Regions from separate parts of the Pseudoflavonifractor sp. An187 genome, predicted to be linked through region 3. Evidence: riboswitches for the same ligand, from Rfam matches in the RefSeq annotation. Region 3 holds a riboswitch; each other region holds the start of a gene.

Region 1 (7,290 bases), on a different contig from region 3:
TGCCCCGGTTGCCAAAGCCGCCGGGCACCAGAATACCCTGCACGCCCTCCAGCACCTGGGCCACGTTGTCCTGGGTGACCGTCTCGGAGTCCACCCAGCGGATGTGCACCTTCACGTCGTTTTCAATGCCGCCGTGGGTGAGGGCCTCCACCACGGACAGGTAGGCGTCGTGGAGGGAGACGTACTTGCCCACCAAAGCGATCTCCACGGTGTCTTTCACGTTCTTGGCCCGGTACACCATGGTGGCCCACTCGGTGAGGTCGGGGGCGTGGCAGATGAGCCCCAGACGACGCACCACCACGTTGGCCAGCCCCTCCCGCTCCAGCATCAGGGGCACCTCATAGAGAATGTCGGCGGTGAGGTTGGGGATGGCGTTTTCCACCGGAATGTTACAGAACAGGGCAATCTTGTCCAAAATATCCTGGGGAATGGGGGCATCGCTGCGGCACATGATGACATCCGGCTGAATCCCCAGGCTCAACAGCTCCTTGGCCGAGTGCTGGGTGGGCTTGCTCTTGAGCTCCCCAGAGCCGGGAATGGAGACAATGAGGGAGACGTGAATGAACATCACGTCCTGACGCCCCCGCTCGGCGGCCACCTGCCGGATGGCCTCCAGGAAGGGCTGGGACTCAATGTCGCCCACGGTACCGCCGATCTCCACAATGGCCACATCGGTGTCGGGCCCCTCCAGAGAGTAGATGTTGGCCTTGATCTCGTTGGTGATGTGGGGGATGATCTGCACCGTGCCCCCCAGGTAGTCCCCGCGCCGCTCCCGGTTGAGCACGTTCCAGTACACCTTACCCGAGGACACCGAGGAGTTAAAGGTGAGGTTTTCGTCAATAAATCGCTCGTAATGGCCCAAATCCAGGTCGGTCTCCGCCCCGTCGTCGGTGACGAACACCTCCCCGTGCTGGTAGGGGCTCATGGTGCCCGGGTCCACGTTGAGGTAGGGGTCCAGCTTCTGCACCTTCACCCGCAGCCCCCGCTGTTTCAGCAGGCGGCCCAGAGAGGCGGCGGTGATGCCCTTGCCCAGACCGGACACCACACCCCCGGTGACAAAGATAAATTTCGTATTCATGGCCATATGTGCTTCCTCCTTTGGACAGGAAGATGCGCCCTTGCGCCGGACCCCATTGTCCGGCCCTGTCAAAAAATAATACGAAATATTTTACCCCCGTACCCCGGGACAAGTCAAGGCACGGCCTCGCCAATTTCCCGGGGGTACGGGGGTAAATTTCTGGTATAAAATGTAACTCTCTCACCCCTGGGCGTGGAGGGCGGCGATGATGCGCCGCTTGTACGCCAAAAATTCCGGGGTGAGGTTGAACTCCACGTGGCGGGGCCGGGGCTCTTGCACCACGATCTCGTCCCCAATGCGCCCGTCCATGAGCAGATAGATGCGGTCGGAGAGGAGGATGGCCTCGTCAATGTCGTGGGTGATGAAGAGGGTGGACAGGCGAATGTCCTCCATCACCTTCAAATACCACTCGTGCACCGAGGACTTGGTGAGGGTGTCCAGGGCGGAGAAGGGCTCGTCCAGCAGCGCCACGTTCTGGGAGAACAGGTAGGTGCGCAGCAGCGCCGCCCGCTGGCGCATGCCGCCGGACAGCTGCCCCGGCCACTTCTTCTCGGTGCCCTCCAGCCCGAACTGGGCAAACAGGGCGGCGGCCTGGGCCCGGGCCTCCTTCTTTTTCATTCCCCGCAGCATTAGGGGCAACGCCACGTTGTCCTCAATGGTGCGGTAGGGCAGCAACAGGTCCTTTTGCAGCATGTAGCTGATGCGGCCGGGCTGGCCCGTCACGTCCTCCCCGTCCAGAAATACCTGCCCTTCATCGGGTCGGAGCAGGCCGGAAATGACGTTAAACAGGGTGGTCTTTCCGCCGCCGCTCACCCCCAGCAGGCACACCAGTTCCCCCTCCTTGAGGTGGATGGACACGTCACGGAGGACCTGGTTGTCTCCAAAGGCCAGGCTGACGTTGCGTACTTCCAGCTTGTCCACGGTCACTTCTGGGGCAGGTAGTCGTTGGAGAATCCGGCGTTGGGGTCCACGGTGCCCTCCAGCAGCTGGTTGTCGTTGAGCCAGGTGAAGAAGCCGCTCCAGCGGTCCGGGTCCATCTCACCCCAGCGCTCCGCGTCCGCCTGGTACTCCTTGGCCAGGTACTTCTGGCTGGCCACCACCAGCTCCTCGTTGCTCTTGAGCTCGGGGGCGGCCTCCATGAGAATTTGGGCGGCCTCCTCGGGGTGCTCCATGGCGTACTCATAGCCCTGGGTCACAGCGGCCATAAATGCCTTAGACTCCTCTTCGTGCTCGCTGAGATAGGTGTTGTTGCCGATGATCACGGGGGTGTAGAAGTCAAACACCGGGTCAATGTCGGCAAATTCGAAGTAGTCGGTGTCCAGACCCGCCACCTCACAGGCGATGCCCGCCCAGCCGTAGTAAATCCAGATGGCGTCCACAGACTTGCTCTCCAGGGCAGACACCTCGTCGGTGACGGTGGAGGGGATGAGCTCCACCTTGGAGAAGTCGCCGCCGTCGGCCTCCATCACCTGCTGGATGGTGGCCTTCTCCACGGGCAGGTCCCAGGTGGCGTACTTGTGGCCCTCCAGGCCCTTGGGGGTGTCCATACCCTCTCCAGCCCGGGAGATGATGCCGGAGGTGTTGTGCTGGATGATGGCAGCCACAGCGGTGATGGGCAGGGGGTCGTCCCCAATGAGGCCGGGGGCGATGTAGTCCTGGAAGGACACGCCGAACTGGGCCTTGCCCGAGGCCACCAGCACCTCCGCGCCGTCCTCGGGGGGCTGCACCACCTCCACCTCCAGGCCGACATCCTCAAAATAGCCGTTGGCCATGGCCACATAGATGCCGGTGTGGTTGGTGTTGGGGGTCCAGTCCAGCACGAAGGTGATCTTCTCCAGGTCCTTCTCTCCGTCCTGGGTGTTGTTCTCGGTCTTCTGCCCGCAGGCAGTGAGAGACGCCGCCAGACCCAGGGTCAGCGCCCCGGCCAGCAGACGATACGTCCATTTCTTCATCATTTGTTCCTCCTCTTCTCCTCATCCACGGAGCGGTAGGGCATACACCGCCGCTCCAGCCACCCCACCAGGGCCATGAGGGCCAGGGACAGGGCGGAAATCAAAAAGATCACAGCAAACATCTTGTCAAAGGCAAAGGCCTTTTTCACCCGGGTCATGTACACGCCCAGGCCGCCGAAGCCGCCCAGCCACTCGCTGATGACGGCGCCCACGATGGAGTAGGCGGCGGCGATGCGCAGCCCGGAAAAGAACTGGGGCAGAGCCCAAGGGCATTTCAAGTAGCGGAAAATCTGCCACCGCCCCGCTCCCATGGAGCGCAGCAGCCCCACGGCGTCGGGGTCCACCCCCCGGAAGCCGTCCAGCAGCCCCACCGTCACCGGGAAAAAGGTGACCAGCACCACCAAAATAACCTTAGGAGTCATCTCGTAGCCAAACCACAACACCAGCAGGGGCGCAATGGCCACGGTGGGGATGGTCTGGGTGATAACCAGAATGGGGTAGAAAATCTTGTACAGCAGTTCAAAGGCATCCATGGCCACGGCGAACACAAAGCCCACCGCCACCCCGATGCACAGGCCCAAGGCGGCCTCCTGCAAGGTGATGAGCAGGTTTTCCCACAAGGATGGGGCGTCGGTGACAAAGGCGGTGACCACCTGCACCGGGGAGGGCAGCATGTAGCTGGGCACCAGCCCGGACACACACACCAGCTGCCACACCACCAGCAGCACCGCCACCCCGGCAATCCCGGGCAGTTTAGCCCTGGTGGTGTTTGGTAACTTTCTGATCAATGGTGAGAATCTCCCCTTCCGGCTCGTAGACCACCTTGATGTAGGCGGACACCTTGGGGGCCCCCGCCCGGACGGCCACGTGCTGGCACTCCTTGACAATATCCATGAGCTGGTCGTAGTTATCCCCCTCGATGGTGGTCTCAAAGGGGCCCACATAGTAGTTCAGGCCGGTGGAGCGGATGTAGTCGATGACCTCGTCCACCATGCGCACCAGTTCCTGGTCGTTGTCCGCCTGGGGCAGACTCTGAATGGCAACACTTGCTTTCATAGCACTTCCTCCATATCCATAAAAAATACCCCGCCGGCAATACCGGCGGGGCATGACAAAACACGGATGCTCCCTACGCTGGCATTACCCAGATCAGGTTAAGGGTCGCAGGATATACCTGCCTCTCAGCTCCTTCCCTGGAGCTCCCCTGTCAACATGCCAGTTTAGTCCTTTTTTCGGCGGTTGTCAACACTTTGTGTCCTGTGCCATCCTCCGTGATTCTCGGACCGATACCCTCTGCCCAATCATCACCGTCATGGTAAACCGCCGCTTCTCCGGATCATAGTCCCACTGGAAGTCCCCTTCATACTTTTTCAGGGCCTTGGCCACACTTTTCAGCCCAAAACCGTGGCCCTCTCCCCCCGCCTTGGTGGAGCGCAGCCCTTCTTCTCCCACAATGGGGGGCCGATCACAGCTGTTTTCCACCACCACCACCTGGTAGCCGTTGCGCAGGGCGGTGGCCAGCTCCACCCACTTTTCCTGGGAGTCCCGGGCGGCGGTGAGGGCGTTGTCCAGGAGGTTGCCCAGAATGGCCACCAGGTCGAAATCCTCCACGCCCTCCAGGTTGCACAGCTGCACATCATAGGTGAAGGCGATGTTCTTCAGCTCACAAGCGGTGACGTACTTGTCCACCATCACGTCCAGGGCCCGGTTGCCGCTGTGACAGCGGCGGGTGTATGCCTGGAGCTGCTGCTCCATCTGGGCGATGTATTGCTCCACTTTGGGGTCCTGGTTCAGGTTTCGGATGGCCTCCAGGTGATTTTTGGCGTCGTGGGCATAGCTTCTCAGCTGCTGATTCTGCCGCTCCAAAATCTCATAATAGGACTGCTCCATCTGGAGCTGTTCTTCCTTTTGGCGCTGGGCCAAGGCAATCCGTTTCCGCTCCCACCCCAGCTGGTACACCAACACCACCACTACTGTGGCCACGCACAGGGCCATGCTGACCATCAGCATCATCGTGCGCCCGGACATGGTCACCGGCTCCTGGGCTATGCCTTTGGCCAGCCATATCACCCCCGCCAGCACAGCGGCAGGACACAGATACACAGGCACCGGAAGCTTGGGCCGCCCCTTATCGCCTGCCACCAGATTGGCAATCACCAGGGCTCCCAGTTCAAAGAGCAGACAGGAGAGCGCCGCTTGTGTCATATCCAACGCCTCAAAAAAATCTCCATGCTGCTTGAACACAAATTCACGGGCAATCACCGCCGCCAGCACACGCAGGATGGAGAGGACCCCTGCGTATCCCACCACCCTCCAGGGTGAAATTCGGAAGGCCAGCCAGCCCATGGCAAAACAGACGACAAAAAAGGTGCCCACACCAGAAGCTTTCCATACAGACAGCCCCATATGGGACAGTTCCGCCACCAGCATGGGTTGTACCACCAAGACCGTAAGGCCCAGCAACAGCAACTCCCATTCGGGTATCCGCGGCTTTGCCAGCCGAGAAAAGAACAGATACATAATCACCAATTCCAGCAAGGCCACCACCGGAGAGGTGGCGAAGTTCCACTCTCCAAACAGTTCAATCATTCCTATCGCCTCCTCAAATAGTCAAACCAGTATTTGTGAAAGGCCGCCTGTCGCCGGGGCGCAATGGGGATACGCTCTCCGGTCACCAGATACAGCTCGGAATAGGCATATTTGGTCACATGGTGGAGGTTGACCAGAAAGGACTTGTGGACGGGATAGAAAAACAGGTTGGGCAGCTTCTCCTCCCACACCTCCAACCGATCCCCAGTGACATACCGCTGGGTCTCGGTTACCACCACCACCCGGCGGTTCTCCCGGGTGACATACAGTACATCATCCGCCAGCACCCGCACCTGGGCCTGCTGATTGTACACGAATACATCCACATAGACCCCGTCAATGTACTCCATGGCCTTGTCCAGCCCCGCATACAGCCGCTTCGGGTCAAAGGGCTTTTCCAGGTAGCGGAAGGCGTGGAGGTCCATGGCGTCGTCCTGGTACTCCCGGTAGGCGGTGACAAAGAACAGGGCCACCTTGCCGTTGCGGCGTTTCAGCTCATGGGCCAAGGTAATGCCGTCCACCCCCTCCATCTGAATGTCCAGAAAGGCCAGGGTATAGGCCGTCTGGCTGTCCATCACCTGCCGGGGGTCGGTGGCGGTGTCCAGGTGGGCGACAATGCCCCGTTGGGCCAGGTACGCCTGGACATGCTCCCGCACCTGCTCCAAAAATACGGGCTCATCATCGCAAATCAGCACATTCATCGCCACTTCTCACCCCCTGGTTTTCTGTTCAAAAATATCTTAGCATTCCCCTTGCTGGGCCGTCAACCGCCCCCCGTCCGCACTTTGACGGGATTTTCTTGCACTTGGACAAAAGGGCTTTTTTGCCTTGGAATTCCATGGTACAGTGAATACACCAAATCCCCACAGGAATCCAAAGGAGGGAATCGAGTATGTACTGCAAAGCCACCCGCACCCAGATCAAGCTGCTCCTGAGCCAGTGGGGCGCCCTGCTGGCCTTCCTGTTGCTGCTGGCCCTGGCCCTGAACAACTTCGTGGAGAACGTGCTGGAGTTCCAGGGCACCGACGCACTGCTCATGTATCATCCCGCCAAAATGCTCAGCCTCAGCCACAACAGAAGCTACTACATGGCAGACACCATCATGATGCTGGTACAGCTGGTCCCTCTGCTCATCTGCATCCCCGCCGCCCTCTCCCTGTCCAAGGAGCAGCACACCGGGGAGTCGGTGGCCATGGTGGCCCGGCTGGGCGCCCGCACCTATCTGTTTTCCAAGATCACCGCCGTATTCGTGGTGACCACCCTGGTGTTTTCCGTCCCCTTTTTCATTGAACTGGCCTTGAACTGCATCTCCTTCCCCCTCAAGGGTGCCGGAGACTTTGGAAACGGGAATCTGTACGGCTCGGAGTATATCGAAACCACCAAAAACTTTCTCTTCTATCCCATTTACCGCATTTCCCCCTACCTCTACACCGTGGTGGGGATTCTCCACTTCGGCATAGTCATGGGGCTGCTGGCCGCTGCCACCACCACCCTCTCCGCCCTGGTGCGGGTGAAATTCCGGGTGGTGCTCCTCCTCCCCGCCTTTCTCCTCCTCGAGCTGTCGGCATACCTGTCTCAATTCTTTGATGTATATTGGGCCCACTACGTCACCCTCTTCCACGGGGAGCCCCGCAATGACCTGGTCTTTGGGGTGGTCATTTTGGCCCTGCT
Region 2 (7,290 bases), on a different contig from region 3:
ACCCTGGCCTATGATACCGCCCCGGCCGCTCAGGTGCTCTACTCCGCCGGGGACACCGCCCAGTACCAGGTGGACGGCGTCCACCTGAGCCCGCCCCATGCCCAGGCGGAGAACACCCCATATACCCTCACCGCCCCCCAGGCCTTCCACGACTACCTGTCCGGGCTGTCCCTGTCCCGGCTGATGGGGACCTACACCCTGCCAGAGACGGACTGCTCCTTCTTTCTGGAAGGCCCGGACAACTCCAAACTCATCGTCATCTCCCACCAGGTCATGGAGGTGACCGAGCTGGGCCATGATAGCTACCCTACCTACTACCATATTTCTCAGGAGGTAGACTGGGACTACCTCCTGAGCCTGATGGAGGCCTCCCCGCACTCATGGACTTGAAAAAAACCATTGCACTTTGGAGACATTTGGTGTATTATCACAGATGCAATCAAAACACAGGGGAGCTTGTGAGGCAAGCTGAGAGGAAGCCGTATCGCTTCGACCCTTGAACCTGATGCGGATCATGCCGCCGTAGGGAGTCATATGGAACCATTGTGACCAGGAGACATCCCCACAGGTGTCTCCTGGTTTTGTATACCTCAACAAAAGGGGGGAAAATGGGCATCCACGGTGAGTCCGTGGCGGGCTGAGGGGGAGCGCCCTGGGCCTGTATGACAGCGATGGGAAGCCGTGTTCCGGCGTGAGAGGAGACCAGTAAGTCTCGACCGATTCCGGAACGTCTGATTCCGTTGACGAGAGTGAGTTGCGAGAAATTTTGTGTCAGAAAAAGGCGCATATTTGCAGAAATACTTTGTGTATTTCAAAAATATGCAACGCATTTATGGCGCATAAATTTCCGCAAGGCACCGAAGGCAGATGGATTCAGAGGTTCCGAGTTCCTCCGGGGAGCGTCGCTGTCTCATGCCGTTTCTCCCGGAACTGTTACGAGGTGTAACCAAGATGAAAAATACCAAAGTTCTCAAACTGACCCTGGCGGGCATCCTGTGCGCGGTGGCCGTGGTGGGCAGCATCTTCTCCTTCCCCGTCTTCGGCAGCAAATGCGCCCCGGTGCAGCACATGGTCAACATCCTCTGTGCCGTGCTCCTGGGCCCCTGGTACGGGGTGGGCGTGGCCTTTGCCGCCTCCCTGCTGCGCAACCTGCTGAGCCTGGGCACCCTGCTGGCCTTCCCGGGCAGCATGTGCGGAGCGCTGCTGTGCGGGGTGGTGTACTGGAAGACCCGCCGTCTGCTCCCCACCCTGGTGGCGGAGGTGTTCGGCACCGCCATTCTCGGCGGCCTGTGCGCCTACCCCATGGCCATCCTCTTTATGGGTGCCAACGCCGCCCAGGTGGCCTTTTACGCCTACATCATCCCCTTCCTGGTGTCCACCGCCGGGGGCGCCATCCTGTCCGGGGTGATTCTCTTCTCCCTGGACAAGGCCGGGGCCCTGAAGGGCATGCAGCATAAGATTTCCGCCTGACTCCATCGTTGGAGGGCTTGCCGCTGATTGTGGCAGGCCCTCCCTTTTTTGTATCCGGGCGGAACATTTTCTGCTACAATGACACAGAGAATACACATCCCCCGGGTATCCTGAGGGGGAAAGGAGGCGGGAGCATGGAGACCCGTATCTTAATTGCCGAGGACGACCCCCGTCTGCGGGAGGTCCTGTGCGACTACTTTGCCAGCAAGGGCGTCCGCCCCATCCAGGCGGAACACGGGGCGCAGGCCCTGGAATGGGCGGAAAGCCAGGAATTTGACGCGGTGTTGCTGGATATTATGATGCCCAAGCTGGACGGGCGCAGCGTATGCCGGGCCCTGCGGCGCACCCAGGACGTGCCCATCCTCTTCCTCACCGCCCTGTCCGACGAGGAGGACACCCTGCTGGGCTACGAGCTGGGGGCGGACGACTACATCACCAAGCCCTTCAACCTGTCGGTGGTGTACGCCAAGACCATGGCCCTCATCCGCCGCAGCCGGGGCAGTGTGCGAGCCGGGGACCGGATGGAGCTGGACGGGCTAGCCCTGTCCCTGTCCGCCCAGAAGGTGTACCTGGAGGGGGAGGAAATTCCCCTCACCCCCAAGGAGTACGCCCTGCTCCACTGCCTGATGTCCCACCGGGGCCAGATTTTGAGCCGGGAGCAGCTGCTGCGCCACAGCTGGGGCTACGACTACCAGGGGGACGACCGGGCGGTGGACACCCACATCCGCCGCCTGCGGGAGAAATTGGGCCCCTGGGCCGGGCACATCCGCACCGTCATCAAGGCGGGCTACCGATTGGAGGGGTGAACATGGCAGACACCAAAAAACGCCGTCCCCGTGCCCGGCCCACCCTCACCGGGCTTCTCTGCCTGGCGATGCTGGTGCCCTGGCTTCTCTGTATGGGGCTGCTCACCGCAGCCGTAGCCCAGGGGGAGGGCAACGCCCTGGCCATCCGGTACAGTGACCAGGCCCGGCAGCAGGTCATCCAGTCCTCCCTGCCCTGGGGCCAGGTGGATGGGTGGGGGTGGAACGCCCGCTACTTTCTGGGGGCCTCCGGCCTCTTCGATGCCATGGGCAACCCCCTGGGGGGCAGCTGGCAGGACTTCCTCGCCCTGGAGTCTCTCACCCAGGAGGAATATGAGGCGGAGGTGGAGACCTCGGGCCGCTATGCCCGGGCCATCCTGGACCGGGCCTGTCTTACCGAGGGGGCACGGAGTGATATGGAGACAGGCTATTTCGACTTGCACCCCCAGCCCCTGCGCCTGGAGGGGGTCTTGGAGGATGCCATCTTCACCCCCCGCACCATTTCCTTCTGGTCCACAAGGTCTCAGAACCCCACCTGGGTCCAAATCTACGACGATCCCACAGCCATCCACCCACAGGCGCAGACCGTCACCCTCTACGCCACCCGGTATCACGCCTGTTGCCCCCCGGAAACCTCCCCCCTCACCTACCGGGGAACCCGATATGACAGCCTGTCCCAGCTGGTGGAGACCCTGGGGCCCGACCTGCTGAACGCTAATGTCCCGGTGCAGCTGTGGAGCTGGCCCAACCTGCTGGTGGGCACCGCAGTCTCCACGGACCAGGGCATTCTGGTGTGCGGGGTGTGGGCGGACCTGTGGCCCCTGGTCTGGGAACGCCTTTGGTGGGTATACCTGCTCACCCTTGGGCTGTGCGTGCTGCTCCTTGGGGTTCTTCGGCGGGTGCTGGTCCGTGAGCTTTTGGCCCCCATCCAGCAGCTGTCCCAGGCCCTGGACACCCGGCAGAAGTGGCTGCTGCTGCGCCCCAGCCAGGTGTGCCGCTGGCAGGAGGGCCACAAACTTCAAGAACAGTTCCAGGCCCACGGGGCGGAATATCGGGAGCAGAAGGACGAGATTCAGCGGCTCAACCAGGCCCTCACCTATGCCCAGGCCGCCGAGGAGCACCGCCGCACCTTTACCAGCCACATGGCCCACGAGCTGAAAACCCCCTTGGCGGTGATTCACAGCTACGCCCAGGGGCTGCAAGAGCACATCGCCGAGGACAAGCGGGAGAAGTACCTGGCCACCATTTGCAGCGAGGCAGAGCGGATGAACGGCATGGTGCTGGAGCTTCTGGACCTGTCCCGGCTGGAGGCGGGGCGGGTAAAGCTGCGCCGGGAAAATTTCTCCCTGTCCCAGCTCACCCGCTCCACCCTGGAAAAGCTGGCCCCCTCTCTGGAGGCCAAGGGGCTGCGGCTGTCCACCGCTCTGGAGGCCCCCGCCCCCGTCCTGGCCGACCGGGGCCGGATGGCCCAGGTGGTGGAAAATCTGCTCACCAACGCCGTCAAATACACCCCTGCCGGGGGTGAGATTGGGGTGGAGGTGGCCCAGACCGACCGCCACACCACCCTGCGGGTAGCAAACGACTGCCCGCCCATCTCCCAGGAGGAGCTGGACCAGCTCTTTGAGCCCTTCTACCGCCGGGAGGACGCCGCCCCCGGGGAGGGCACCGGGCTGGGGCTGGCCATTGTGCGGCACATTGTGCAGCTCCACGGGGGCAGCTGCCAGGCCAGCGCCACCCCCGGCGGGGTGGTCTTCACCGTGACGTTGTGAAACGTGTTGCCGCCGTCAGCCTGGCTGTCGGCAGACCGTTGTAGGGGAGGGGCTTGCCCCTCCCGAGTCCCCAGGGCAATGCCAGAAAACCAGCGGGCCGGGCAAGCCCGGCCCCTACGCCCGTTGATAAAAACCACTCTATCTGCACTAAAAGGAGGACTCCGGCCAGTGGGCCGGAGTCCTCCTTTTTACAGCTCAATTTTCACATGTTCCCCCTCATGGCTCTCCACCTCCACCAGGGTCCACCTGGGGTGGCGGCGGCGAAACCGGTGCAGCTCTTTGACAAACACCATCAGCTGCTTCCGGGTCATATGGGTCCCGTGTTTCTCCAGCCCCCAGCACAGCAGCCCCGCCGTCAGGCCATTGAACACCAGCCGGGTGGGAATGGGGATGTTGAGATGAGAGTCCTTGTCTTTGACGATGATGCGCATGGGCTCACTCCACGAAGATGCGCACGGTGTCCCCCTGGGCGGACTCCACTTCCACCAGGTTGCCCACCGAGCCGCACCGTACCAGATCCAGAATCTTGCCCAGGTCAATGCCCTTCAACGCGTCGGTTCCGGTAAACTGGGTCACATCCATCCCCATGTCCAAGGCCGCCTCCACCAGGCCCAGGGGCAGATTCACCCGCACCTTGTCCCCTTCGGCAGAGTCCACCACAATGCGCAGCACCATGTCCTTCAAATCCTTGCGCTGCTCGGCGGGCAGCACCCGCACGGCAGGGACTTCCGGCTCGGCCTTGCCGGACAGCAGCTCATCCACGCTCACCCCCAGGATTTTTGCCAGCTTTGGCAGCAGGGTGATATCCGGGCAGGTCTGGTCGTTCTCCCACTTACTCACCGCCTGAGGGGTCACCCCCAGCTGCTGCGCCAGTTCGTCCTGTTTCAGCCCCTTGTCCCGGCGCAGGGCGGCAATTCTCTTTCCCAACGTGGTCTCCATAACCATCTCTCCTTTTTCGTTTCTACCCTTACCTTACCCTCTGGCCCCGGAAAACGGAAGGGCTCATCCGTTGAGTGGCCCCCAATCCGCTCAACCAAATGGGGATTATCCCCTCAACCAGCGGTTGATTGGGTGGAAATCGGCGTAAAAACGGGCTGCGGACCAAATTCCCGCAGCCCGTTTGCTCACTTCACTTTTTTCAGTGCTGCCAGCACCTTGTCCTGGCAGGGCATCCGCTCCCGGCGGGGAAAGGTCTGCTCAAACCAGCCCCGCAGCGCCTTGGCCTGGTCCACAGGCAGCTGGGACAGGTAGGGGATGGTGGCCCCCTGGGCCGCCATCAGGGTGTAGTACACCACCGGGTCGTCCTTGTGCTCCAGGGGCTGGCGGAGGATATACTCCACCGCCTGGGGCCGCCGGGCCGGGTCCAGGTCCGCCAAGGCCGCCTCCACATCTCGCACCAGCTTTTCATGGCAGGGGTTGTCCGCCGGACCGCCCCCCAGGCCAAAGGCCCCGTCCCACAGCTTCCGGTCCCGGTTCAGCTGGGCCACCAGGTCCAGATAGGCTCCATACAGCTGTTCCAGTTCTTCCATGTCCGTCACCTGCCGTTATCGCATCTTCTTCAGCAGCGCCACCAGCCGCCGCTGCACCGGGGTCTGCTCCCGGCGGGGGTAGGAGCGCTCATACCACCACTGTAGGTCCCGGGCCTCCTCCGCCGTCAGGTCCTTGAGGTAGGGCATCACCACCCCGTGCACCGCCACAAACATCCAGTACACCGTGGGGTTGCGCTTGTGCTCCAGGGGCTGGTGGAAGATGTACTCCACCGCCTCCCGCCGCTCGGTCTCCGGCACCTGGGCCAAGGCCGCCTCCACCTGCTGGACAAACTGCTGGTGGAAGGAGTTGGGAGCAGGGCCGCCGATGAGTCCATAGGCCCCCTGGAACGGCCGTTTCTGGTTCTGGGGCAGGGCCGCCTGCTCCAAATATTCCCGGTACAGTCTGAGTAATTCTTCCATGTCGTTCTCCCGCCAACTCCCTGGCCATAGGGTATTTTCTTCCATTGTAGCCGCTGGCCTCCCCCCTGTCAACGGTGGAATGTTTCCAAGGCGTAAACAAATTGTAACCATTCTTAACCCCTCTGTTGTTGTACCGGGGCTTTTGCGTCGATATAATAATGATATCTGAACCAAGGAGGTAATTGTATGCGTCGGACCCTGCTGTGTACCCTGTGCATGCTCATGTGCATGGCGCTGTCCGCCTGCACTGCCGCCCCTGCTGCTTCCCCGGACCCGGCCTCCATCGGCTCCTCCAGCCAGTCTCTCACGGGCACCTGTACCCCCGACCCTGACGAGACCGACACGTTGCCCGACGTGTCCCGGGATATCCCCGCCTATCAGCCCGATGTGGAGACCCCCCTGTCCTATGAGTACGACGGCGCCGTCCTCACCGCCAACGGGCTGCGCCATTACAGCCTCCAGGGCTATTCCATCGTCTATGACCCCAACCTCTTCACCCGCCAGGGGTGGGAGAACGGGGACGCCTATCTGATCAGCGAGGGCAACTACCTGTCGGTAAACCGTCTCAACGGCATGGACGCCGTCACCCTCCGCCAGGGCCTGATCCTCCAGGAGGAGATTCCCGACCTGGGCCAGCAGGTCCAGGTGGGCAGCGGAACCTATACCGCCCACACCCTGGTGGTCAGTCCCCAGGACGGCATTTACCGCCAATTCTGGATTCTGGAACTGGGGCCCAACTCCTCGTTGTTGGTGGAGCAGTCCTACGTCATGGAGGACCCCAATGCCACTCAGTACCAAGCCATTCAGAAGGCCATGCTGGACACCCTCACACTGGAGTGATCTCACCAAATCCCGGCGGCTGCACGGACGTTGCAGCCGCCGGATTTTTCACGGGAAAATCCCTTGCAATTGACACATCCTATGGTATACTCATGCAGGCACTTATGTTTCCAGAAAGGAGTCTGGAGAATGAATTACGAATTACTGTTGGAAGGCTGGTGTGAGCTGGGCCTGGGACTGCTCCACTCGGGAGCGGAGATCTACCGGGTGGAGGACACCCTCCACCGTCTGGCCCGGGCCTACCACCTCACCTGTGAGGTGTTCGCCATTCCCAACTGTCTCATGGTCTCGGTCACCGACCCGGAGGGCCGGGTCCACACCCGAATGCGCCAGGCCACGGTGTCGGGCACCGACATCGAGGGCATTGAGCGCTACAACGCCCTGTCCCGCCGCCTGTGCGCCGACCCGCCCCAGGACCCCCAGGACTTCCTGCTGGCGGTGCGGCAGACCGCTGCCTCC
Region 3 (7,290 bases):
ACCCGTGGAACCAGGTGCACGTGCCGTCTACACACAGCAGGTCGCTGGCGTCGTGGACGTGGTGTCCACCCTTGCACAACACGGCGCAGCCAAAGGTGTCCGCCATCTCCCGGGCGGCTCGCTCCATGTCCGCCTGGGTGGTGATGGTCCGTCCGGTGAGAGCCTCGCTCTCCGGAATGTTGGGGGTGATGACGGTGGCCAGAGGGAAGAGAAGCTCTTTCATGGCCCCCACAGCGCTGTCTCGGGACAAGGTGCTGCCACTGGTGGCCACCATCACTGGGTCCACCACCACTCGCTGGGCGTGGTAGTGCTCCAGCCGCTGGGCGATGACTTCCACCAGAGCAGGGGAGGGGACCATGCCGATTTTTACCGCATCCGGGGGAATGTCCTGGAAGACAGAGTCGATTTGCTGGCGCAAAAATGCTGGAGAGACCTCCAAAATGGCGGACACTCCGGTGGTGTTTTGCGCGGTCAGGGCGGTGATGGCGGTCATGGCATACACGCCGTTGGCCATCATGGTTTTGATATCCGCCTGGATGCCGGCCCCTCCACTGGAGTCGCTGCCGGCTATGGAAAGTGCGGTTTTCATGTTACGCCTCCTCAAAACTGGGAATGGTCTCGTCAGACAGGCTTTGCAGCTCTTCCCAGTGCGCGCTGGCATCCTGGTCATACACGCCTACGATATAGAACCCGGCGTTCTTGGCGGTGGCGGCGGCATAGACGGCGTCCTCATAGACGGCGGTCTCGGCCGGGGTGCAGCCCATGCGTTGGGCGGCCTGGAGGTAGATGTCCGGCTGGGTCTTGCCCACCCCCACCGTCTCACAGGACAGGAGGAACTGGAAGTAGTGCCGTACCCCCAGCCGGGACAGGCACAGCTCCACCAGGGGCTCGGCGGTGGCGGAGGCCACACACATGGTGGTGCCCGCCTGGTGCAGCCCTTCCAGATAGGCGGCAACCCCGTCTTTCAGGGGGATGTCATTGCGGTAGTGCTGGTCCATCATATGCTCCATTTCCGCCACCATGTGGCTGGAGGTGATGTCCAGCCCAAAGGTCCGCCGGAACAGATCGGCGGACTCCTCCATGGTCATGGGCTTGATGGCCTCTAAGATGTGGTTGGGGACCTGCTCCACCCCACGGCTGTGGAGGTACTCCTCCGCCAGCTGGCTCCAGTAGGACATGGAGTCCACCAGCGTGCCGTCCAGGTCGAAAATGGCAAACTTCTTATCCATGAGCCACCATCTTTCGGGACAACTCCAGAAGTTGGGCGGTGGCGGCGCCGGGATTGGGGGCGGCAAAGATGGCAGACACCACTGCCACACCGTCCACACCGCTGCCGGAGAGCTCCAGCAGGTTGGAGGCGTTGATGCCGCCAATGCCCACCACAGGGATGGACACGGAGGCGCAAATCTCCTTGAGCTGCTCCATGGACAGGCTGGTGGCATCCTGCTTGGTGCTGGTGTTGAACACAGCCCCTACGCCGATGTAGTCCGCCCCGGCCTGTTGGGCGGCCACCGCCTCCTGAATAGTCCCGGCGGAGATACCCAGAATTTTGTCCGGGCCAATCATGGCCCGAATGTCCCGGCCCTGGATATCGGACTGGCCCACGTGGACCCCGTCGGCGTCGATGTCCAGGGCGATTTCCACGCTGTCATTGACTACAAAGGGGACACGGTACCGGGCGCACAGCTCTTTGAGGGCCTGGGCCTCCTGCTCAAAGGCAGAGGCATCCAGGTCTTTCTCTCGAATCTGCAAGAAGGTGGCGCCGCCCTCCAACACCTCCTGGCACACGTCCACCAGAGTCTGGCCGGGCTTGAGCCACATGCGGTCAGTGACGGCGTAGAGCAGCATGGAGCTGCGGATTTCATCTTTTGTAAACTTCATAGCGCATCTTCTCCTGTAGTTGTTCCTCAGTCAAGTTAAAAATCCCGTCGATGAGATCGGTGCGGAAGGTGGCGTTGCCCGTGCCCTTCTTCAGCCGCTGTTCCTCCGCCAGTTCACCGGCCACACCCATGGCGGCCATGGCGGACACGGTGGCGGCAAAGGTGTCCTGGGGCAGAGCGCCGCAGAAGGCCCCGATGAGGGAGGTGAGCATGCAGCCGCTGCCTGTGATACGGGCCATGGTGGCGCAGCCGTTGCGCAGCACCACCGTCTCATTCCCATCAGAGACAATGTCCAGCACTCCGGAGATGGCAATCACGGTGTGGAGCTGTGCAGCCAGGGTGGCGGCCATCTCCACGGCCTCCCCCAAATTCTCCTTTGTGATGGCGTCCATGGCGCTCACATCCACACCGCTGCCCACGGCGTGCTGGCCGGCCAAAAAGCGGATCTCCGAGGCGTTGCCTCGGATGGCGGCAAACTGTACCTGGTCCAGTAGGCGCTTGGACTCATCCCGGCGCAGCTGAGTACCTCCGGCAGCCACCGGGTCCAGTACCACGGGCTTGCCCAGCTCGTTGGCCTTACGCCCTGCTAAGATCATGGAGTCCACAAAGTCCATGGCCCCCATGTTGCACACCAGGGCGTGGGCGCCGCATACGGCCTCCTCCACTTCCCGGATATCCTGGGCCATGGAGGGGGAAGCGCCAGAGGCCAAAATGATGTTGGCGCAGTCGTTGACGGTGACAAAGTTGGTGATGCACTGGACCAGGGGAGCGACGGCGTGCACCTGACCCAGCGGTTGTGTGAAGCGATTCATGTGTTCTACTTCCTTCCAAAGAAAAATGGGAGACGACCTGGCAGGCTGTCTCCCAACGAATCTCTCACAAGCTTCCTACGTCGGCATTACCCGCATCAGGTTCACGGGTCGATGGTCACACCATCCTCTCAGCCTGTGTACAAGCTCCCCAAAGGGTATTATAGGGCTTCTCTGGTCCAAAGGCAAGGGGAGAAGAGAAAATACTGTAAATTTTTCTTGTGAAATACCTGGGCAAGAAGAGACAATACTGGTGAAAACGGAGTAATTACTTGTAACGGCGTGGTTTTGATTGACAACTAATGCTATTAGTTTTTGGAGGAATGAATATGAGTGCAAAGGGATTGACCAGAGAGGTCATTGTGTCCGAGGCGGTGGCCTGCATGGAACACACGGGACAACCCACCGTGTCGCTCCATGAGTTGGCCCGCAGGCTGGGGGTAAAGACCCCGTCTCTGTACAACCACATACAAAATACCCGACAGCTCCAGCGAGAGGTGTTCCGCTATGCCATTGACAAATTTGTGGCCCATCAGGAGGCAGCGGTGGCAGGGAAGGAGAGGGACCAGGCGGTGCGGGCGTTTGCCCAGGCCTACCACGCCTTTGTGGTGGAGAATAAGGGGCTGTATCGGCTGATGATGTCCATCCCCTCCCAGGAGGATGACCAGGCCAAGGAACTGGCTCTGCCGCTTCTGAAAACGGCGGTGGAGGTGCTCTCCGGCTATGGTCTGCCCCAGGAGCGGGTGGCCCACTGGCAGCGGGTGTTCCGTGCCATCCTCCACGGGTTCATTGCCCAGGAGGACTTGGGATATTTTTATTACTACGATACCACCGATGTGGGGGAGAGCCGGGACATTGCCATTCAGTGTTTCCTGGACGGACTCCACGCTGAGGTGGATGCAGGAGAGAAGAACAGAGCAGGAGAGAGAAACCATGACGAAGAATAACGAACTATTTACCACCATGCCGGTGGGGAAGGCGGTGGCCAAGCTGGCCATTCCCACCGTGGTCAGCCAAATGATTGTGATTCTGTACAGCTTGGCGGATACCTTTTTCATCGGGTAGATTGGCGATCCCAACCAGATCGCCGCCGAAACTGGTTTAGCCAAAGAGTACGTGGAGAAGTACGCCGGATACACCACCGCAGATACCCTCTATGGTAACGCCGCCAGCGGACGAAACCGGGACGGGCAGTCTGATATGGATAAGATGTGGTTTGCACAGAAGAAGGTGGTCACCGATCTGGCAGAGAAGGAGCCCTGCGTCATTGTGGGCCGATGCGCGGACTACATCTTGCGCAACACCGCCGACTGTCTCACCGTGTTTATCCATGCCTCTGACGAGAAGCGAGCCGAGCGCATTGTCACAGTGTACGGCCAGCGAGAGGAATCCCCTATCCAGCGCCTCCACGACAAAGATCAGAAGCGTAAGGAATTCTATGAGCTGTACACAGGCACTCAGTGGGGGCAGGCAGATAACTATGACCTGTGCTTGGACAGCGGAAGACTGGGCATTGAGCCCTGTGTGGATATGATTGCAGCCCTGTATCAGCAGCGATGCAAGGCTACAGCGACATAATTGGGCATCAAAAAGTCCCCATCGCACATCTGTGCGATGGGGACTTTTTGATGTAGTAAGAGGGAAGAATTACTTCTTCTGCACGTACTTCAAGCAGTCCAGAGTGACGGCCACCAGGATGATGATGCCGGAGAACACGAACTGCAGGTTGGTGTCGATACCCAGGGTGGTCAGGGAGTAAGTCAGAGCGGTGAAGATACACACACCGACCACAACGCCGGAGATCTTACCGATACCACCGGTGAAGGACACACCGCCCACAACGGCAGCGGCGATGGCGTCCATTTCCCAGCCTTGGCCGTAAGCAGCGGAACCGGAGCCCACCATGCGGATACACTCCAGCCAGGAGCCGAAGCCATAGAGGATACCGGCCAGGATAAAGGCGCCCACGGTGACGGCGAACACGGAGATACCGGACACGGAAGCAGCCTCGGGGTTGCCGCCCACGGCGTACAGGTTCTTACCAAAAGTGGTCTTGTTCCAGATGAACCACACGATGAGGATGGCAGCCACAGCCCACAGGATGATGGTGGGGAACTTGCCGATCTTGGGGATGATCATGCTGGGAATGGTGGTCTCAATGGCGCCGAAGGACACGCCCTTGGTAGCATAAGTGACCAGACCGAAGATAACCAGCATGTTGGCCATGGTGGCGATGAAGGGGTGCATCTTGAACTTGGCGGTAAAGAAACCAGCGATGGTGGTGAAGATGGTGCACAGCACGATGCAGACCACCAGAGCCAGGACCACACGAGCAGGAATAGACATGCCGGTGAAGTCAAACACATGGCCAAACACAGAGCCGGTGTTGATACCCTGGTGCATGATGATGGTGGCAGCGGTCATGCCCATGCCCATCATACGGCCGATGGACAGGTCGGTACCGGCCAGCATGATCAGACCAGCCACGCCCAGAGCCAGGAACATACGGGGAGAGGCCTGCTGGAGGATGTTCAGGACATTGTTCACGGTGAGCAGCTGAACACCCTTGACAGCGGGGGTGATGAAGCACAGGGCGATGAAGATAACCAGAATGGCCAGATACAGACCGTTCTTCAGCAGGAAGTTCCGGGTATTGAAGGTGTAGCGGTAGTTCTCCACCTTCTGGGCAAGAGATTCGCCCACGGTGAATCTGGACATCCGCAGCAGGTCAATGAGGTGGAACTTATGCTCATAGGCGGCGTGGCGGCGATCCTTGACCTCCTGGAGGTCCTTGGACAGCTGCATCTTAGCGTCAAAGAGGCGGTTTTTGTGGACGTACTTCTCGTCCTTGATCTCGTGGGCATCGGTGAGCTTGGACAGGGCCTTCTGGTGCTCCTGGTTCAGCTCAGCCACGGTGGCACGATACTTCTCCTGGGCGAAGGACTTCTCCTCCTTGCAGCTGGCGGCCACGTACTGGAAGTAGTCCTGGTTGAAGTGGGCCTTCAAATAGGTTTCGGCGTCGGCAATGAGCTTGGACACCTCGGCCTTGTTCTTGGCCTCCACAGCCTTGGCCTTCTCCAGCTCCTTGCGCCAACCCTCGGCGATGGATTCCTTTTCCTGTTTGGTGTAGATGCGGTCCCGCTTCAGGCTGTCCAGGTTGCTCTGAATTTCCAGCACCTTGTCAGTGCCGTCTGCCCGGAGGGCGTCGATTTTTGCTTGGATGCTGCCGACGTACTCGTCGATGGACTGGCGGAGCTTATCCTCCTGCTCAGCCGTCAAAATATTTGTTTTCACAGGTGCCATATACAACTTCTCCCATTAAAGGTATTTTGCGCTCAATCTCAAGAGCTCTTCCTGGTCGGTCTCCTTGGTGTTGACAATGCCAGACAGGCGACCGTTGGACATAACGCCGATGCGGTTGGTGATGCCCAAGATCTCCGGCATCTCGGAGGAGACCACGATGACGGTCTTGCCCTGCTTGGCCATGTTGATGATCAGTTCATAGATCTCATACTTGGCGCCCACGTCGATGCCGCGGGTGGGTTCGTCCATCATGAAGATCTGGGGCTCTCGCTCCAGCCAGCGGCCGAAGATGACCTTCTGCTGGTTACCACCGGACAGGCTGGTGATCATATCCTCGGGGCCCATGCACTTGGTGTGCATCGTGCGGATCTCCTTGTTGGTGGCCTTTACCATCTTGGGGTCGGACAGGGCCACGCCACTCTTGTACTGATTCAAGTTGGCGATGGTGGTGTTGAAGGTCAAGTCGCACTTGAGGAACAGACCGTTGGCCTTGCGCTCCTCGGTGATGAGGGCGAAGCCATGGTCGATGGCCTCTTTGGCGGTGTTGAAGTTCATCAACTTGTTGCGGAAGTACACACGGCCAGAGGCACGGGTACGGATGCCGAAGATGGTCTCCATCAATTCGGTACGGCCAGCGCCCACCAGACCGTACAGACCAAAAATCTCGCCCTCCTTCACATCGAAGGAAATATCCTGGAGGTGAGGGGCAAACTTGGTGGACAGGTGCTGCACCGACAAAATGGTGTCTCCGGGGGTGTTGTCCACCGGGGGGAAGCGGCTTTCCAGGGAACGGCCCACCATGGCGCTGATGAGTTCGCCCATGTTGGTCTCCTTGGAAGGCTTGGTCATGACCAAGTTACCGTCTCGCAGCACCGAGATTTCATCACAGATCTCAAAAATCTCGTCCATCTTGTGGGAGATGTAAATCAGGGAGATGCCCTGATCTCGGAGCATCCGCATCATCTCAAAGAGCTTGTCCACCTCTTTCACCGTCAGGGAGGAGGTGGGCTCGTCCAGCACGATGACCTTGGCGTTGTAGGAGATGGCCTTGGCAATCTCACACATCTGCCGCTGGGACACCGACATGTTGCGCATGGGCTGGGTCAGGTTTACCGTCATACCCAGCTTGCGGAACAGCTCGGCGGCCTTTTTCTTCATGACACCCTCGTCCACGACACCAGCCTTGGTGGGGTATCGGCCCAGGAACAGGTTGTCCATGACGTTGCGCTCCAAGCACTGGTTGAGTTCCTGGTGCACCATGGCAATTCCGTTTTCCAAGGCATCCTTGGGGCCGGAGA
Region 4 (7,290 bases), on a different contig from region 3:
CTCACGGCCACAGACCACCAGCAAAAGAGTCCCTCTTTAGGGGCGGGACGCCCCTTCTCCACCGTTCAAACCATGCTGCAATTTGCCCCTTATTCTCTGGAAGAGTAATCAAAACAGGGATTCCTCCGATTTTAGGAGGAATCCCTGTTTTCGTTACAGAATGTCGATGTACTCCCCGCTGAGGGCCTTGTTCATGCTGCGTACGGCGCAGAACTTGCCGCACATGGAACAGCTGTCCTCGTGCTCCGGGGCCCGGTCATCCCGGATGCCCTTGGCGGTCTCCGGGTCAATGGCACATTCCCACTGCTTGTCCCAGTCGAAGGTCCGCCGGGCATCGGCCATGGCGTCGTCCAGGTCTCTGGCATGGGGGATTTTCTTAGCGATGTCCGCGGCGTGGGCAGCAATGCGGGAGGCGATGATTCCCTGCTTCACGTCCTCCACATTGGGCAGAGCCAAATGTTCGGCGGGGGTCACATAGCACAGGAAGGCAGCGCCTGCCGAAGCGGCCACTGCCCCGCCGATGGCGGCAGTGATGTGGTCGTAGCCAGGGGCGATATCCGTGACAAGGGGACCAAGCACATAGAAGGGAGCGCCCATGCAAATGGTCTGCTGGAGCTTCATGTTGGCCTCAATCTGGTCCAGGGGCATGTGGCCGGGGCCCTCCACCATCACCTGTACGTTTTTGGCCCAGGCTCGGCGGGTCAGCTCGCCCAAGCGTACCAGCTCTTCAATCTGGCATACGTCACTGGCATCGGCCAGACAGCCGGGGCGACAGGCATCTCCCAGGGAGATGGTCACGTCATATTCCCGACAGATATCCAGAATCTCGTCAAAGTACTCATAGAAGGGGTTCTCTTCCCCGGTCATGCTCATCCAGGCAAACACCAGGGAGCCGCCCCGGGAGACGATGTTCATTTTCCGCTTGTGGTTTTTGATCTGGTCGATGGTTTTGCGGGTAATGCCGCAGTGGAGGGTGACAAAATCCACCCCGTCCTGGGCGTGGAGTCGCACCACGTCGATGAAGTCCTTGGCGGAGAGAGTGGCCAAATCCCGCTGATAGTGGATGACACTGTCGTATACGGGGACCGTGCCGATCATGGCAGGGCACTCCTGGGTCAGCTTCCGGCGGAACGGCTGGGTGTTGCCGTGGGAGGACAGGTCCATGATGGCCTCTGCCCCCATATTCACTGCCGCCATCACCTTCTGCATCTCCACGTCATAGTCTTTGCAGTCCCGGGACACCCCCAGATTGACGTTGATTTTGGTGCGAAGCATAGAACCCACGCCGTTGGGGTCCAGACAGGTGTGGAGTTTATTGGCACAGATGGCCACCTGTCCTTTGGCTACCAGCTCCCGAATCTCCTCCTCCGTGCGGTACTCTTTGGCGGCCACCGCCTTCATCTCCGGGGTGATGATGCCCTGACGGGCTGCGTCCATCTGGGTTGTGTATGTTCTCATGTTGATCTCTTCCTTTCTGGCTGCGGGTTGGATGAGCGTTGAAACAGAAACAGCGGGGATACCTGACTTGGTATCCCCGCTGATGACGGCATATGTCTCCCTACGTTGGCATTATCCAAATCAGGTTCATGGGTCGAAGGGCACACCTTCCTCTCAGCCTGTCTACAAGCTCCCCGTTTTCAATTGTAAACAATGGTATTATACAACGATTCAGAAGAGAACTCAAGAAGTTTTTCCAGCCAGGTTCAGCCCCCGGTACCGGTTGAAACAGGCGAAGATCTCCTGTCGTCTGGGCCGGGCCAAAAAGGCTCCCTCCCGTCCGCACAGAGCCTCCAGGCCCTTGCGGTCCATGATTTGTTCCAGTTCCTCCACCACCTGTTGCAGGGTGCGCCTGCCGTCCATGAGATGCTTCTGGGCGTATATCAAACAGTACCCCAGTGCAGTGAGTTGTTCCGGGTCAGTGAGCTGCTCCACGTACCGAAGGTCGATGGTCTCGCGGTTGATGGATACCCCATCCCGCCCCAAGGTTTTCAGTTTTACCCGATCACCTTGGCCAAACTCCTCCGATCTACGGGGACAGCGGTGTACATTGGGAGCCGGTGCAGGCTCCAGCTGGGCACAGGTGGAGGGGAATGCCTGTGCCGCCTCTTTGGCCAGTGCGGTAATGTCCCTGGGGATATATCGGTCCATTTGAATGATGTGGTGAGCGGGGTGGAAATAGGCGCCAGAGCTGCCTGCCACCAAAATGGTGGAGATGCCGTGGGTGTGATACAGCTCTTCCACACGCTCCAAAAACGGGGTGATGGGCTCCATGTCCCGGTGAATGACCCGCTGCATCAGCTCGTCCCGAATCATGAAGTTGGTGGCGCTGGTGTCCTCATCCATGAGCAGCAGAGAGGTTCCAGCCTCCATACTCTCCACCACATTGGCAGCCTGGGAGGTACTGCCGCTGGCGTCCTGGGTGGTGAAGCGGGTGGTGTCCGTTCCATTGGGCAGATGGTTTATGAACATGGAGATATCCGTCTGGGCAATGCTTCGGCCATCTTCCGCCCGAATTTTGACGGCGGTATGATCCGTGATGACGTATTCCCGCCCATCCCCGGAAATGTGGTTGTATACCCCTGCCTCCAGTGCCTTGAGCAAGGTGGATTTTCCGTGATATCCACCGCCCACAATGAGGGTGATGCCTTTAGGGATACCCATGCCGGTGACGGTTCCCCGGTGTGGCAGTTCCAAGGTGACAGACAACTCCTGGGGTGACTGAAATGGTACACTGCCCTTCATGGGCTGGGCAGAGATGCCAGTGGCTCGAGGGAGAATGCTGCCATCTGCCACGAAGGCGCACAGGCCAAGTTTGGGAAGCGTCTTACGGATATACTGCTGGTCCTCCGCCAGATCTGCCACCCCTTGCAGCCTCTTTCCGTCCAAATTTCGGTACATGAGGGATGCTTCCACGCACTGGGGCAGGAACTCAAACAGTATCTTTCTCAGTTCTCCAGCGTTTACCGTACGGCCATTGGCGGGAAATCCTGCCTCAAAGCGCAACACAGCGTCTCCGGAGACCGGGTCCATACTGCATGCCGTGCGCTCCAATACCTCCTGTCCACAGCGGCTGGTGGAAAGAAGCCCGCTGTGCCCGGAGCCTCTGGCCAGTCCGGATACCTGCCCAGCTTTCCGGGCAAACAGGCGGGTGATGGCATCTTGCAAGGCGATGCGCTGACAGGGCATCTGGTACAGCTCATGAGGAAACCCGGCCTTCTCTCCTTTGACATGGATGCTCAGTTTGGAGAGAGCGGCAAAAGGGTCTCCCTGGACGTGGTCGATGGACAGTATATAGCCCGGAAACTGATAGGTTCCTCGGGTGTCCTTATAGGCCGGGTAACTTCTGCGGTCTATGCGGGTAAGCAGCTGTTGAAGTTGTGCAGCGGTCTGCATGGTCTTGCCCTCCTGATACACATGGTTTCTGTTCCCCAGTATACCCCACCCCCTGCCCCGGTTCAAGTGGTGTACATGGCCATAAAATTCACTGGATGAAATCAAAAAAGTCCAGCAACCCAAAGGCTGCTGGACTTTTTGGCGGAGACGGTGGGATTCGAACCCACGGACGGTTTTACCCGTCAAACGATTTCGAGTCGTTCTCGTTATGACCACTTCGATACGTCTCCATCAATGATAGCTGATATAGAATACATGATTTTCCTCCAAAAGTCAACGTTCTTTTTCGCTACTACAGGTTATAGTAAGATATTGACAGCATTTAATGGGAATTTAAGGGCTCGTAATCATTTTTTACGAAAACAACACATAGTATACTAAAAGTATATGCGCTTTCATTTGCTTTTTTGTGCATCTTGACTTTATTGTTCTATCGCAGTATAATGAAAGCCACAAAATAAACCACAGCATCATTACCTCATGAGTTGTTCGAGGAATTGGGAGGCATATACCTTGAATCACACCGCATATCTCAACGATGCCATCGCCCGTTTCAGCGCCGGAACCAGCCACGACGCCTATCGATTTATGGGCTGTCACAAGGAGGTCCGGGACGGAAAGGAGGGCTATGTGTTCCGTGTCTGGGCCCCTCATGCCCGCTCTGTCCGGGTTTTGGGCCGATTTAATGACTGGGACACCGATGTGCCGGCCATGGACAAGCTTACCGATGGAATTTGGGAGCAGTTTTTGCCCGAGGCCAAACACTTTGACGAGTACAAATTCTACATCGAACGCCCGGATGGCTCCTTTGTCTTCAAGAGCGATCCCTACGGCGTACATACCTGCACTCGGCCCGAAACTGCCAGCAAGATCTATGATCTGGACGGCTTTGAGTGGACCGATCAGGAGTATTGTGCTGCCCGGGCCAAGGAGCAGCCGCTCACCCGTCCTCTGAACATCTATGAGCTGCACCTGGGGTCCTGGCGTAAGCATGCCGATGGCAACTACATGACCTACGAGGAATACGCCAAGGATTTGGTCAAGTATGTCAAGGATATGGGCTATACCCACATCGAGCTGCTTCCCATCAGCGAGTATCCCTTTGAGCCCTCCTGGGGCTATCAGGTCACTGGATATTATGCCCCCACCTCCCGGTACGGTACACCCAAGGACTTTATGAAGTTTGTAGACATCTGCCACAGCGCAGGTATTGGTGTGATTTTGGACTGGGTGGGCGCGCACTTCCCCAAGGATGAGACGGGTCTGTATGAGTTCGACGGCGGTTGCTGTTACGAGCCCTCCGACCCTCTGCGCAAGGAGCACCCGGACTGGGGCACCCACATTTTCGATTATGGCCGTTACGAGGTGCGGTCCTTCCTCATCTCCAATGTGGTCTACTGGTTAGACATGTACCATGTGGACGGCATTCGAGTGGACGCCGTGGCTTCCATGCTCTATCTGGACTACGGACGCCGGGATGGTCAGTGGCGCCCCAACCAGTACGGCGGCAATACCAATCTGGACGCAGTGAAGTTCTTGCAGGACATGAGCGCCGCTGCCTTCGAATTTAACCCCGGCGCTCTGGTCATCGCCGAGGAGTCCACCGCCTTCCCCATGGTCACCAAGCCTGGGTATGACGGCGGATTGGGCTTTAACTTCAAGTGGAATATGGGCTGGATGCATGACATGCTGGATTACATGTCTACCGACCCCCTGTTCCGCAAGGGCCGTCACAACAACATTACCTTCTCTCTGACCTACGCGTTCTCGGAAAACTTTATCCTCCCCCTCTCTCATGACGAGGTGGTCCACGGTAAGTGCTCCCTGCTCAACAAGATGCCGGGAGACTACGAGGAGAAGTTCCAGAATCTCCGGGCCTTCTACGGCTATATGATGACCCATCCCGGCAAAAAGCTGGTGTTCATGGGCGGAGAGTTCGGTCAGTTTATTGAATGGGATTTCACCAAGGAACTGGACTGGTTCCTTTTGGAATATGATAAGCACCGTCAGTTGCAAGACTATGTCCGGGATTTGAATCACTTCTACCTGGCCCATCCTGCCCTGTGGCAGAATGACAACGATTGGCACGGCTTCCAGTGGATTGCCTGTGACGACAACAGCCAGAGCGTGATCTCCTTCCGGCGCGTGGATGCCAAGGGAAAAGAGGTTGTGGTTGTGTGCAACTTCTGCCCGGTCACCCGCGAGCACTACTGCATCGGTGCGGCCAAAGCCGGTACTTATATTCCTGTTTTGTCCAGCGACGACGTGAAATATGGTGGCACTGGTACCCCGCTCAAGCCGGTCAAGGCCAAGGCGAAACCCATGCACGGGCTGAAATACTCCATCGAATTGACTCTGCCGCCCCTCTCCACCGTATATTACGAGCGAGAGGCGCCCCAGAGAACCCGCAAGACGGTGGAAGGCGTGCCCAGCGCAAAGGTGAAAAAAACCAGAGTTTCCAAAAAACAATCCGCTGGTAAAAAGACCAGCAAATAACCATCACATATAACCAGCGAGGAAAGATGAATTAGGGGGGCTTCACTGTGATCGAACGAAAAAAAGAATGCATCTCCATGCTCTTGGCCGGCGGCCAGGGCAGTAGATTGTATGTACTGACAGAAAACACCGCAAAACCCGCCGTGCCTTTCGGCGGCAAGTATCGCATCATTGACTTCTCTCTCTCCAACTGCGTGAACTCCGGCATTGATACCGTGGGTATTCTCACCCAGTATCAGCCCCTGGAGCTCAACGACTACATCGGCAACGGCCAGCCTTGGGATCTGAACCGGAATTTCGGCGGCGCCCATGTGCTTCCTCCCTATACCAAGACCACCAGCAACCAGTGGTATAAGGGCACAGCCAACGCCATCTATCAGAACATCCCCTTCATCGAGAGATATCAGCCCGAATACGTGCTTATTCTCTCCGGTGACCACATCTATAAGATGGATTACAACAAGATGCTGCAGTTCCATAAGGAGAAGGGCTCCGAGTGCACCATTGCAGTCATCAACGTCAGCATGGAAGACGCCACTCGTATGGGCATCATGAGCACCGACGAGAACCAGGCCATCGTGGACTTCGAGGAGAAGCCCGCCCACCCCAAGAGCACCCAGGCCTCCATGGGTGTGTACATCTTCACTTGGGCCGCTCTGAAGAAGTACCTGATCGCCGACGAGGCCGACCCCAACTCCGAGAACGACTTCGGCAAGAACGTCATCCCCGCCTTCCTGCGGGACGGCCGTCCCATGTATGCCTATCCCTTTGAAGGCTACTGGAAGGACGTGGGTACTCTGGGCAGTCTGTGGGATGCCAACATGGACCTGTTGGACCCCAAGGACCCCCTGGATATGCGTAACCCCCACTCCAAGATCTATGCCCGGAACTATGCCAGCCCCTCTACCATGATCGCCCCCTCCTCCAAGGTGTCCAACTCCTTCATCACCGAGGGCTGCCGCATCAAGGGTACGGTGGAGAACTCCGTGATCTACACCGGCTGCGAGGTGGAAGAAGGCGCTGTGGTCAGCGGCACCGTCCTGATGCCCAACACCATCGTCCGCAAGGGCAGCACCGTCAGCTACGCCATCGTGGGTGAGCAGTGTGTCATCGAAGAGAACGTCACCATCGGCGCACGCCCGGAGGACTGCCTGGGCGAGGATTGGGGTATCAGTGTTGTGGGTCATAAGAAGACCATCCCCTCTGGCACCGTGATCAAACCCAAGGAAATTGTTTAAGGGGGGCTACAAAGATGAAAATGTGTGGAATTATTTTCTCCGAGATGTATTCGGATGAGTTGAACGCTTTTACCCATGACCGTAACATGGCGGCTATCCCCTACGGCGGCCGTTACCGCCTGGTGGACTTCGCCCTGTCCAACATGGTCAACTCCGGCATCAC

Evidence for each region. A riboswitch is a leader RNA that binds a small molecule or an ion and turns the genes downstream of it on or off. The one in region 3 is predicted to bind thiamine pyrophosphate.
Region 1: linked by a shared signal. The riboswitch ahead of B5F22_RS08460 (thiamine-binding protein) and the one ahead of thiM (hydroxyethylthiazole kinase) in region 3 are both predicted to bind thiamine pyrophosphate.
Region 2: linked by a shared signal. The riboswitch ahead of thiW (energy coupling factor transporter S component ThiW) and the one ahead of thiM (hydroxyethylthiazole kinase) in region 3 are both predicted to bind thiamine pyrophosphate.
Region 4: linked by a shared signal. The riboswitch ahead of thiC (phosphomethylpyrimidine synthase ThiC) and the one ahead of thiM (hydroxyethylthiazole kinase) in region 3 are both predicted to bind thiamine pyrophosphate.

Annotation. Positions count from the first base shown of each region.
Region 1 is NZ_NFKG01000018.1:19,913-27,202, forward strand. It holds gene B5F22_RS08440 (CTP synthase) at 1-1,078, opposite strand, end outside; gene B5F22_RS08445 (ABC transporter ATP-binding protein) at 1,259-2,005, opposite strand; gene B5F22_RS08450 (ABC transporter substrate-binding protein) at 2,002-3,030, opposite strand; gene B5F22_RS08455 (ABC transporter permease) at 3,030-3,818, opposite strand; gene B5F22_RS08460 (thiamine-binding protein) at 3,784-4,086, opposite strand; TPP riboswitch at 4,140-4,246, opposite strand; gene B5F22_RS08465 (GHKL domain-containing protein) at 4,273-5,619, opposite strand; gene B5F22_RS08470 (LytTR family DNA-binding domain-containing protein) at 5,622-6,320, opposite strand; gene B5F22_RS08475 (hypothetical protein) at 6,512-7,290, shown strand, end outside.
Region 2 is NZ_NFKG01000009.1:1,865-9,154, forward strand. It holds gene B5F22_RS05710 (M56 family metallopeptidase) at 1-390, shown strand, start outside; TPP riboswitch at 439-546, shown strand; gene thiW (energy coupling factor transporter S component ThiW) at 952-1,470, shown strand; gene B5F22_RS05720 (response regulator transcription factor) at 1,605-2,276, shown strand; gene B5F22_RS05725 (HAMP domain-containing sensor histidine kinase) at 2,279-4,042, shown strand; gene B5F22_RS05730 (hypothetical protein) at 4,231-4,473, opposite strand; gene B5F22_RS05735 (helix-turn-helix transcriptional regulator) at 4,478-4,981, opposite strand; gene B5F22_RS12740 (hypothetical protein) at 5,167-5,571, opposite strand; gene B5F22_RS05745 (hypothetical protein) at 5,587-5,991, opposite strand; gene B5F22_RS05750 (hypothetical protein) at 6,178-6,831, shown strand; gene B5F22_RS05755 (threonine/serine exporter family protein) at 6,961-7,290, shown strand, end outside.
Region 3 is NZ_NFKG01000002.1:131,880-139,169, forward strand. It holds gene thiD (bifunctional hydroxymethylpyrimidine kinase/phosphomethylpyrimidine kinase) at 1-589, opposite strand, end outside; gene B5F22_RS02210 (HAD family phosphatase) at 591-1,229, opposite strand; gene thiE (thiamine phosphate synthase) at 1,222-1,881, opposite strand; gene thiM (hydroxyethylthiazole kinase) at 1,862-2,692, opposite strand; TPP riboswitch at 2,746-2,853, opposite strand; gene B5F22_RS02225 (TetR/AcrR family transcriptional regulator) at 3,019-3,636, shown strand; gene B5F22_RS12720 (hypothetical protein) at 3,623-3,754, shown strand; gene B5F22_RS02230 (cytidylate kinase-like family protein) at 3,773-4,267, shown strand; gene B5F22_RS02235 (galactoside ABC transporter permease) at 4,337-5,992, opposite strand; gene B5F22_RS02240 (sugar ABC transporter ATP-binding protein) at 6,008-7,290, opposite strand, start outside.
Region 4 is NZ_NFKG01000001.1:78,015-85,304, reverse strand. It holds gene B5F22_RS00420 (hypothetical protein) at 1-108, shown strand, start outside; gene thiC (phosphomethylpyrimidine synthase ThiC) at 154-1,458, opposite strand; TPP riboswitch at 1,539-1,643, opposite strand; gene B5F22_RS00410 (ABC-ATPase domain-containing protein) at 1,681-3,393, opposite strand; tRNA gene B5F22_RS00405 (tRNA-Ser) at 3,533-3,623, opposite strand; gene glgB (1,4-alpha-glucan branching protein GlgB) at 3,907-5,889, shown strand; gene B5F22_RS00395 (glucose-1-phosphate adenylyltransferase) at 5,937-7,127, shown strand; gene glgD (glucose-1-phosphate adenylyltransferase subunit GlgD) at 7,142-7,290, shown strand, end outside.